DNA from 3 places in the Aminobacter sp. LjRoot7 genome. Region 1 is predicted to be linked to each of the others. Evidence: predicted binding sites of a transcription regulator. Region 1 holds the regulator's gene; each other region holds the start of a gene.
The links. Region 1 encodes PhoB, which activates phosphate uptake and scavenging genes when phosphate is short. Its sites were predicted from a motif close to TGTCATNNANCTGTCAT; they were not measured.

Region 1 (3,274 bases):
TCCAGAAGCCGAACCCGTTCCCGAAATCGATCTACGAGAACGTTGCCTACGGCCCGCGCATCCATGGCCTGGCCAAGAACAAGGCCGAGCTCGACATCATCGTCGAGAAGTCCCTGCAGAAGGCCGCGCTCTGGAACGAAGCCAAGGACCGTCTCAACGAGCCGGGCACCGGCCTGTCGGGTGGCCAGCAGCAGCGCCTTTGCATCGCGCGCGCTATCGCGGTTTCGCCCGAGGTGATCCTGATGGACGAGCCGTGCTCGGCGCTCGATCCGATCGCTACCGCCAAGGTCGAAGAGCTGATCGACGAACTGCGCGAGAACTACACGATCGTCATCGTCACGCACTCGATGCAGCAGGCGGCACGCGTGTCGCAGCGCACGGCGATGTTCCACCTCGGCTATCTCGTCGAGGAAGGCCCGACCGACAAGATGTTCACCAACCCCGACGACAAGCGGACGCAGGACTACATCACCGGCCGCTTCGGCTGAGTGGGTTTCGTCGCGGCACACGATACGAGGAAGAAATCATGGGCGAACATACAGTCCGGTCCTTCGACGAAGAACTCCAGCACGTCGACCAGCTCATCCGCGACATGGGCGATCTCGCCGGCGCGATGGTGGCTGGCGCCATCCGCGCGCTTTTGTCATCTGACCAGGCGCTGGCGCAGAACGTCGTGGCTGATGACACGATCATGGATGCCAAGCAGCGCGATCTCGACAATTCCGCGATCACACTGATCGCCAAGCGCCAGCCGATGGCGCAGGACCTGCGCGCCGTCGTCGGCGCCATCCGCATGGCGGGCGATCTCGAGCGCATCGGCGACCTCGCCAAGAACATCGCCAAGCGTGTTGGCGCCGTTGGCCAGTCGCCGACCCCGCGCAACCTCTCGCATTCGATCGACGCGATGGCGCAGCTGGTGCTCGGCCAGGTTCGCGGCGTCGTTGATCTTTATGTCGCACGCCAGGCCGAAGGCCTGAAGAACCTGCGCGCCGACGACCAGAAGATCGACATCCAGTACACCGCCGTGTTCCGCGAGCTCCTGACCTACATGATGGAAGATCCGCGCAACATCACGGCCTGCACGCATCTGCTGTTCTGTGCCAAGAACCTCGAGCGCATCGGCGACCACGTCACCAACATCGCCGAGAACGCCTATTTCGTCGTGACAGGTACGCAGCTGCCGCTGAATCGGCCAAAGGTCGACGAGACCACGACGACGGTTCCGGCCTGAGCACTTCCGCAACCGCATGCGTTTGGCGCGGGGGCGCTGCATAGGTTAAATCAGCGCATGGTCCAGAAGCGGCCATGCGCAAGGACAAGGTATAGCCGATGATCGCTCCCAAGGTCATGGTCGTCGAAGACGAAGAGCCGCTGGGCGTGCTGCTTCGTTACAATCTCGAATCCGAAGGCTACCAGGTCGAAGTCGTCACGCGTGGCGACGAGGCCGAAATCCGGCTCCAGGAAAACGTGCCCGACCTTCTGGTGCTCGACTGGATGGTGCCTGCGTTGTCAGGTATCGAACTGTGCCGCCGGCTCAGGATGCGCCCGGACACCGAACGCCTGCCGATCATCATGCTGACCGCGCGCGGCGAAGAGAGCGACCGGGTGCGCGGGCTTTCGACGGGCGCCGACGACTATCTGGTCAAGCCGTTCTCGACGCCGGAGTTCATGGCGCGCGTCAAGGCGCTGCTGCGCCGGGCCAAGCCCGAGGTGCTGTCGTCAGTGCTCAAGGTCGGCGACATCATGCTCGACCGCGAGTCGCACCGGGTCTACCGCAAGAAGAGCGAGATCAAGCTCGGGCCGACCGAATTCCGCCTGCTCGAATTCATGATGCGGCATCCGGGCCGGGTGTTCTCGCGCAGCCAGCTGCTCGACAATGTCTGGGGCGAGACGATCTACATCGACGAACGCACCGTCGACGTCCATGTCGGACGCTTGCGCAAGGCGGTCAACAATGGCCGCATGCCCGACGTGATCCGCACCATCCGCGGCGCCGGTTACGCCATCCGCGAGGACTAGCCGGGCTTCTGTCCCTTTCGGGATCTGGCTCTAGGCGACATCGGCATCGGCGCGGCGAGGTGCCGTGCCTGCGGCAAAGATTTCCTGATCGACGGTGAGCAGGGCGCGCATCATCGCGCCCTCGCGCTTGAGCGGAACCTCGTTGGGTTCGGTGTCGAACGAGATCGCCTTGGAATGCAGCCCGCCTGCTGTCTTGGCGATGGCAGCGCGCACATGCGGCTCCATGATGTCGAAGGCTGTTGCACCGACGCCGACGAAGGCGAGGGGGGCAGGGTCGAACAGGGCGAACATCGAGCCTAAACCGAAGCCGATCGCCTCGCCGGCCCTGCGGAAGGCTTCGCGCTCGGGGCCGTCATGGTCGCGGGCGGCATCGGCAATCGACCTGATGTCGTCGTCGGACAGGTCGGCCAGCGGTTCGGCGTTCTCGTCGCCAATTCTGGCGTTGCGCCAGATGGCGTAGTTGCCGGCATAGGCCTCGATGCAGCCGCGGCGGCCGCAGCGGCAGAGCGCTCCGTCGGGCCGGTGGACCATGTGGCCGAACTCGGCGCCCGAGGATTGCGTGCCGGTGAACAACTCGCCCTTGATGACCAGGCCCATGCCGATGCCGTGCGACAACAGGATGGCGATGAAATCGTCGCGATAGCGCACCGGATCGCGCCAGCGCAGAGCCTCGGCGATCATGTTGCAGTCGTTTTCGACCGAAACCGGGACGCCGAATTCCTGCTCGAACCGGTCGGCGAAAGGCAGGTCGTCGTGCTGGGTGATCGGCGACCACAACAGCTTGCGCGAAGCGGCATCGGTGATGCCCTGGACGGCCATGGCGATGCGCAGCACGGTCCCGCCGGAGGCAGCAGCATCGTCGATCAGCCGCCGGACCATGGCGACGCACTCGTCAATCAGCGCCTCGGCGGTCATCTTCTGGGTCACCAGCCGCTTCGTTTCCTCGACGACCGTGTTGCCGGCATAGTCGATGACGGCGGCGGACAGGCTGTTGAGCGAGAGCACGACGGCAACGATCGACGCGGCATTGGGTTCGAGCGTCAGCCCGACCTGCGGCCGGCCGCGCTTCATCGAAACCGGCTCGCTGACCTTGGCTTCGGCGAGGATGCCTTCTGAAATGAGATCGGAGGAAATCGTCGAGATCGTCGAATGGCTGAGGCCGGTGGTGGCGGCGATTTCGGTGCGCGACGGCTGGCTGGCACGGCGAACAGCGGATATAACCATGGCGCGGTTGCGCCGTCTCAGATCGTCGTGA
Region 2 (3,274 bases), on a different contig from region 1:
GTGATGCCCGAATCCTTCTTGGCGACCATGATCGAATAGTAGCCGGTGGCGCCGTCGGTCTGGACGGTGGTCAGGATCGGCTCGACGGCGTCCTTGTTCTGCAGGTAGATCTTGGCATAGCCCGAAGCGCCGAGCTCGGCGTAATCGAGCGTGCCGCCGAGCAGGCCCTGGATGGTGCCGTCATAGTCGGCGGCCGGGAACAGCGACACCTTCTCGACGCCGATGGCCTTGGGCAGCTGGTCGACGAGGCACTGGAAGTTGCGCAGGCGGTCGGCTTCGTTCTCGCCGCCGATCAGGCCGATGCGGAATTCCTTGAGGTCGGCAGCATTGGCCGAACCGATCGCCAGCACGGCGAGCGAAGCGGCACCCAGAAGTGCTTTCTTGAACATGACATGTCTCCAGTTCGGCCCGGCGGCATGCCGGGTCATTGCGGGTTGCTGATTGCTGGCCCTTGACGCGGGCGAGACGAACGCGGGCAGTCTCAGACCGGGGCGTAGGCCGGTTCGAGGGGTGCGGCGGATACGGGAACCCTGACCTTGACCGGGCGGATGCTGGTCGAGGTGATGGCTTCGGAAATCTCGGTGCCGTCGGCGTCGGCACCGTAGACGAGGCGGACGGCCTCTATGGTGAGGTCTTCAGGCGCGCCGTCGAACACGACCGCGCCGCCCTGCATGCCGATGATACGGTTGCAGTAGGTGCGGGCGGTGTCGAGCGTGTGCAAGTTGGTGATGACGGTGATGCCTTCGCGCAGGTTGATGTCGCGCAGCGCGTCCATCACCACCTTGGCGTTGAGCGGGTCGAGCGAGGCGATCGGCTCGTCGGCGAGGATCAGCTTCGGCTCCTGCATCAGCGCACGGGCGATGGCGACGCGCTGCTGCTGGCCGCCCGACAGCGTACCTGCCGGCTGGAGCGCGGTGCGGGCGATGTCGAGGCGCTCGAGCGCGGCGATCGCCCGGATGCGCTCTTCACGCGAAAAGATCGAAAGCAGGTTGAGCGCTGTCGAACGGTGGTTGAGGCGGCCGAGCAGGACGTTGGTCAGCACGTCGAGGCGCGGCACGAGGTTGAACTGCTGGAAGATCATGGCGCAGTCGCGCTGCCATCGGCGTAGCTGGGTGCCACGCAGCGACGACACTTCGGTGCCGTCGAAGACGATCGAGCCCTGGCTCGGGTCGATCAGGCGGTTGATGGTCTTGAGCAGGGTCGACTTGCCGGCGCCGGAGCGGCCGATGATGCCGACCATCTGGCCTTGCTGGATCTGGAGGTTGACGCCGTTGACGGCGACATTCTTGCCGAAGCGGCGCGTCACGTTGCGGATTTCGAGCATCTTGGCTTCCCTGTCCCGTCGGGCTTTTTCGCCCTTGTCTGCGATGGGCCTAGACCCGGGACGTGAAGCTGCAATGTCGGGACCATGTCAGTTTTGTTACGATGCACAGGCCGGAGCGCGAAAAACGCCGCTTTTCAGGGCGAATTTCACTCTTTTCGGGAATCCCATCTCGCAATTCGGCGTCGCGCGAGCTGCTGTTGCGGTCGTTTGACGGTGGCGATTGTCAGGCCATGGGACGGGCGCTAAGCCTTGCGCGCAAGTCAATCACGAGGAGGAGATGGCTCATGGCCAAGGGAAGCTGCCACTGCGGAAATGTCTCGTTCGAGGTCGAGGGCGAGCCGGCAAGTGCGATCGAATGCAACTGCTCGCATTGCAGCCGCAAGGGCTACCTGCTGTGGTTCGTGCCGCGCGACAAGTTGACCGTCACCACGCCGCCGGAGCGGCTTGCGACCTACAAGTTCAACAAGCATGTCATCGACCACATGTTCTGCCCGAACTGCGGCTGCGCGCCGTTCGGCATGGGTGTCAGCCCGAGTGGAGAGAAGACGGCGGCGATCAATGTACGCTGCATTGAAGAGATCGATCTGACGACGCTCAAGCGCATCCCGTTCGACGGCCGCAGCCGCTGAACGCCTCGGCGGAGAATCACCCGGAGATCTAGCGTTGGCAGGTGCACTGCTTGGCCGCGTCAGGCCGCTTGGCGCTGATCTTTCCAGCTCTCGTGCTGCTTGCCCCATGCCGACATCGCGGTCACGGCGTCGTTCAGGCTCAAGCCGAGCGGCGTGATGGAGTATTCGACGCGCGGCGGCACCTCGTCATAGGCGCGCCGGCTGATCAGCCCGTCGGCCTCCATCTGCCGCAATTGCTGCGTCAGCACCTTCTCGCTGATGCCGGGCAGTTGCCGACGCAGTTCAGCAAAGCGGTGCGGCCGCAGGTGCAATTCCCACAGCAACGAGGTTTTCCACTTGCCGCCGATGGCCTGCATCGCGGCGGCAAAACCGCAACTGTCCGGTTCCTTGCGCCTCATCTGGCAACTCCTGTCATGATATCAGTAGCTTACTTCAAGGTGCGTACTTCTCAACGCGGTGACAGTACATATGTTCGGACCAAGCGCGCGCCAAACATAAACCCGCCCCTCGTTGCGAGGGGCATTCGCTTGTCGGAGAAATCATCGTGAAATCAAATGTCTGCGTGCTCGGCGCGGGCCGCATGGGCTCGTCCATTGTTCGAACTCTGCTCGACCGGGGCGACCCGAATGTATGACGGCGAGACGAGGCGTACTGCGACCTGCTCATGCCGGAGCGTGAAACTCGTCCTCGCTGGAGAGCCGCGACGCGTCTATGCCTGTAGCTGCACCGAGTGCCAGCGATGCACCGGTGCTGCGTTTTCCTATCGGGCCATCTATGCCGATGCCGCCGTCGTCAGCCAGGAAGGGGAAACCAGATCCTGGCGGCGAGCCGGCTCGTCTGGACAATGGTTGGAGCAGACATTCTGCGTCACCTGCGGGTCGGTCGTCTTCATGCGGGCAGAAGCGCTGACGGCCGCACTGTCGGTCTCGGTCGGCTGTCTGGAGGATCAGGAGTTCCCGGCGCCGGTCATGCTCCACTGGCCGAACAGCAAGCATAAATGGCTCTGTCTGGAAGGCGTTAGCGAAGCGGTTACCCCCTGAAAAGCGGATCGCCAAAGGTCGCGTGATGCCACCCCCTCGGCAGAGGGCACTGCACTCGATCGCATCCTGTGTTTGACCGGCGTAGCCGCAAAGCGCCTCGGCAGGGCGGCAAATGATCGCCTGAGCTGCGACTAAAACTGTTATAAATCAATGTCTTGGCGGATTTCGGCAAGAATCTGCCAAAACTTGACGTTCAAACCCTGACACTACAGTTGTTAGTCATTATATGAGGATCGACATTACCGCTCTACGAGGAACCGCCGATGACGATGTCCAGAACG
Region 3 (3,274 bases), on a different contig from region 1:
TGCAGCGGCATTTGCCTACGTAGCCATCGCTGCTGCCCGGATTGCCCGGGACGAAGCACTTCGAAGGTCTTGCGAACGCCCTGTGTTGCGACCCCAAGCAGTCATGGCACGCTTGCGTTGCGTTTGATGCAGCTAACATGTCACGGGCGGTCAAATCCGTGCCGAAGTACAAACTATTTTTGGTAGTATTTTTTCGACAGCAGCGCAGACGAGGGATCAACGGGCAAAAAAATGCCCGCCGCATCGCTGCGGCGGGCGCTTGATCGCAACTCAGAAGAGAATCAGGCAGCCAGTGCCGACTTCGCTTCCGTCATCTCGTAACCGAGCGCTTCGGCAACCGCGCGATTGGTGATCCGGCCGCGATGGACGTTGAGGCCGTTGCGCAGGTGCGGCTCGTCGGCAAGTGCCTTGAGGCCGCGATCGGCGAGCGCCAGGCCGTAGTGCAGCGTGGCGTTGTTGAGCGCATGCGCCGAGGTGACTGGCACGGCACCCGGCATGTTGGCGACGCAATAGTGGATGATGCCGTCGACCTCGTAGGTCGGGTCGGCGTGGGTGGTGGCGTGCGAGGTCTCGAAGCAGCCTCCCTGGTCGATGGCGACATCGACGAGCACCGCACCCTTCTTCATGCCCGACAGCATTTCACGGCTGACCAGCTTGGGCGCGGCAGCGCCCGGAATGAGCACGGCGCCGATGATGAGATCGGCCGAGAAGCATTCTTCCTCGAGCGCCTCTACCGTCGAGTAGCGCGTGTGGACGCGGCCGGCGAACAGATCGTCGAGCTGGCGCAGACGCGGGATCGAGCGGTCGATGATGCTGACGTCGGCACCGAGACCGGCCGCCATGCGCGCCGCATGCAGGCCGACGACGCCGCCGCCGATAACCGCGACCTTGCCTGGCAGCACGCCCGGCACGCCGCCGAGCAGCACACCACGGCCGCCATAGGCCTTCTGCAGCGCCGTCGCACCCGCCTGGATCGCCAGGCGACCGGCAACCTCGGACATCGGTGCCAGCAGCGGCAGGCCGCCGCGGTCGTCGGTCACTGTTTCATAGGCGACCGCGGTGACACCCGAGCCAAGCAGGCCCTTGGTCTGTTCCGGATCGGGCGCAAGATGCAGATATGTATAGAGGATCTGGCCGTCGCGCAGTTGTGCCCATTCCTTGGGCTGCGGCTCCTTGACCTTCACGATCATGTCGGAGCGGGTGAACACCTCCTCGGCGGTCTTGGCGATCTGGGCTCCTGCCGCGCGATAGGCATTGTCGTCGGCGCCGATGCCTGAGCCTGCGCCGGCTTCGACCAGGACCTCGTGGCCGTGGGCGACATATTCGCGAACCGAACCGGGCGTCAGCCCGACACGGTACTCATGATTCTTGATTTCCTTGGGACAACCTACGCGCATCTTCCTGCTCCTCCGCAGCCATTTTGGCCTTCTCTCCCGATGACGAAGTCAATCACGAATCGTTCCGAATATGTTTGCGAAAACGGTTGCGCTACCATGGGTTGTTCGATAATTTTTGCGTACATCCTCTGTATTATCGAAGGAAATTCGAAGAATGCCGTTAGACAGGATCGATATCGCCATTCTGGACGCGCTTCAGAAGGATGGGCGGATGCCCAACGCGGCATTGGCCGAAAAGATCGGGCTGTCGCAGTCGGCCTGCTCGCGCCGCCTCGACAATCTGGAGAAGTCGGGGATCATCAGCGGCTACCATGCCCGGCTTTCGAATGTCGCGCTCGGCCACCAAATGACAGTGATCGTGCACATCTCGCTGTCTGGGCAGTTCGAGAAGACGCTTTCGGATTTCGAGGTCGCGGTAAAGCGCTGCCCCAACATCCTGTCCTGCCACCTGATGTCGGGTGAATACGACTACATCCTGCGCATCGCTGCCCGCGATCTGCCCGACTACGAGCGCATCCACAAGGAATGGTTGTCGGCGATGCCGCATGTCACCAAGATCAATTCGTCCTTCGCCCTGCGCGAGATTGTCGATCGCACCGTGATGGGGATTAGGCCGGATCTGCTCTGACCCAGGAACAAAGCAGGCTGAAACAGGCAGCATAGCGCTGGCCCAATCCATTCCCCACGCGATGTCGCGAGGCTGTCATGCGAGTCGGCTGGACTCGCGTGAATTTTGGCGCGACATTTGATCTTTGGGACGCCGGCTAAATACTGTCAGTTCATTTCCTGGAGAATGAAAATGTCCAACGTGAATCAACCTGTTTCTCGCCGTTCTTTCCTGGCGGGATCGGCTGCAGCGGGTGCACTGGTAATGCTCCACCCCTTTTCGGCGCGCGCCCAGGCCAACCAGGCGCATCTTCGCATCATGGAAACCACCGACCTGCACGTCCACGTGTTTCCCTATGACTACTATGCCGACAAGCCGAACGACACGATGGGTGTCGCCCGCACCGCCTCGATCATCGATGCCATCCGCACTGAAGCAACCAACTCGATCCTGGTCGACAATGGTGACTTCCTGCAGGGCAATCCGATGGGCGACTACATGGCCTATCAGCGCGGCATGAAGGAGGGCGACGTCCATCCGATCATCAAGGCAATGAACACGCTGGGCTATGATTGCTCGACGCTGGGCAATCACGAGTTCAACTACGGCCTCGACTACATGTTCAAGGTTCTGGCCGGCGCGAACTTCCCGGTCGTCTGCTCCAACCTGACAAAGGGCGAACTGGCCGCCGACGCGACCAAGGACGAGCTGTTCCTCAAGCCTTATGTGATCCTCGACAGGAAGGTGAAGGATGGCTCGGGCGCCGAGCATCCGATCCGCATTGGCTTGATCGGCTTCGTGCCGCCTCAGGTGATGACCTGGGATTCGCGCCATCTCCATGGCAAGGCGATGACCCGCGACATCGTCAAGGCGGCGCAGGCCTGGGTGCCTGAGATCCGCGAGCAGGGCGCCGACATCGTCATCGCACTCTCGCACTCCGGCATGGGCACGCCGCAGGCTGCTGAAAACCTCGAAAACGCCTCCATCCTGCTTGCCGGCGTCAAGGGCATCGATGCGATCGTCACCGGCCATAGCCATCTCGACTTCCCCGGGCCGAAATTCGACAAGGTCGAAGGCCTGGACAACGCCAAGGGCACGATTAACGGCAAGCCGGGCGTAATGGGTGGCTTCTGGGGCTCGCATCTCGGCCTGATCGACCTGTTGCTCGAGCGCGACGGCAAGAGCTGGAAGGTTGTCAGTTCGACCAGCGAGGCGCGGCCGATCTCTAAGCGCGTCGACAAGAAGGTGGTGCCGACTGTTGAAAGCAAGG

Region 2: phnC (phosphonate ABC transporter ATP-binding protein) is a predicted target of PhoB. The motif match lies at 1,409-1,425, and genes of this name have one in related genera.
Region 3: ACSQ3E_RS12725 (bifunctional 2',3'-cyclic-nucleotide 2'-phosphodiesterase/3'-nucleotidase) is a predicted target of PhoB. The motif match lies at 2,088-2,104, and genes of this name have one in related genera.

What each region holds. Positions count from the first base shown of each region.
Region 1 is NZ_CAXUPX020000014.1:84,322-87,595, reverse strand. It holds gene pstB (phosphate ABC transporter ATP-binding protein PstB) at 1-488, shown strand, start outside; gene phoU (phosphate signaling complex protein PhoU) at 527-1,231, shown strand; gene phoB (phosphate regulon transcriptional regulator PhoB) at 1,330-2,019, shown strand; gene ACSQ3E_RS27910 (ROK family protein) at 2,050-3,274, opposite strand, start outside.
Region 2 is NZ_CAXUPX020000001.1:835,854-839,127, reverse strand. It holds gene phnD (phosphonate ABC transporter substrate-binding protein) at 1-389, opposite strand, end outside; gene phnC (phosphonate ABC transporter ATP-binding protein) at 482-1,324, opposite strand; gene ACSQ3E_RS04105 (GFA family protein) at 1,609-1,953, shown strand; gene ACSQ3E_RS04100 (winged helix-turn-helix transcriptional regulator) at 2,013-2,351, opposite strand; gene ACSQ3E_RS04095 (GFA family protein) at 2,580-2,993, shown strand; gene ACSQ3E_RS04090 (Tim44 domain-containing protein) at 3,257-3,274, shown strand, end outside.
Region 3 is NZ_CAXUPX020000003.1:642,510-645,783, reverse strand. It holds gene ald (alanine dehydrogenase) at 282-1,397, opposite strand; gene ACSQ3E_RS12730 (Lrp/AsnC family transcriptional regulator) at 1,552-2,025, shown strand; gene ACSQ3E_RS12725 (bifunctional 2',3'-cyclic-nucleotide 2'-phosphodiesterase/3'-nucleotidase) at 2,197-3,274, shown strand, end outside.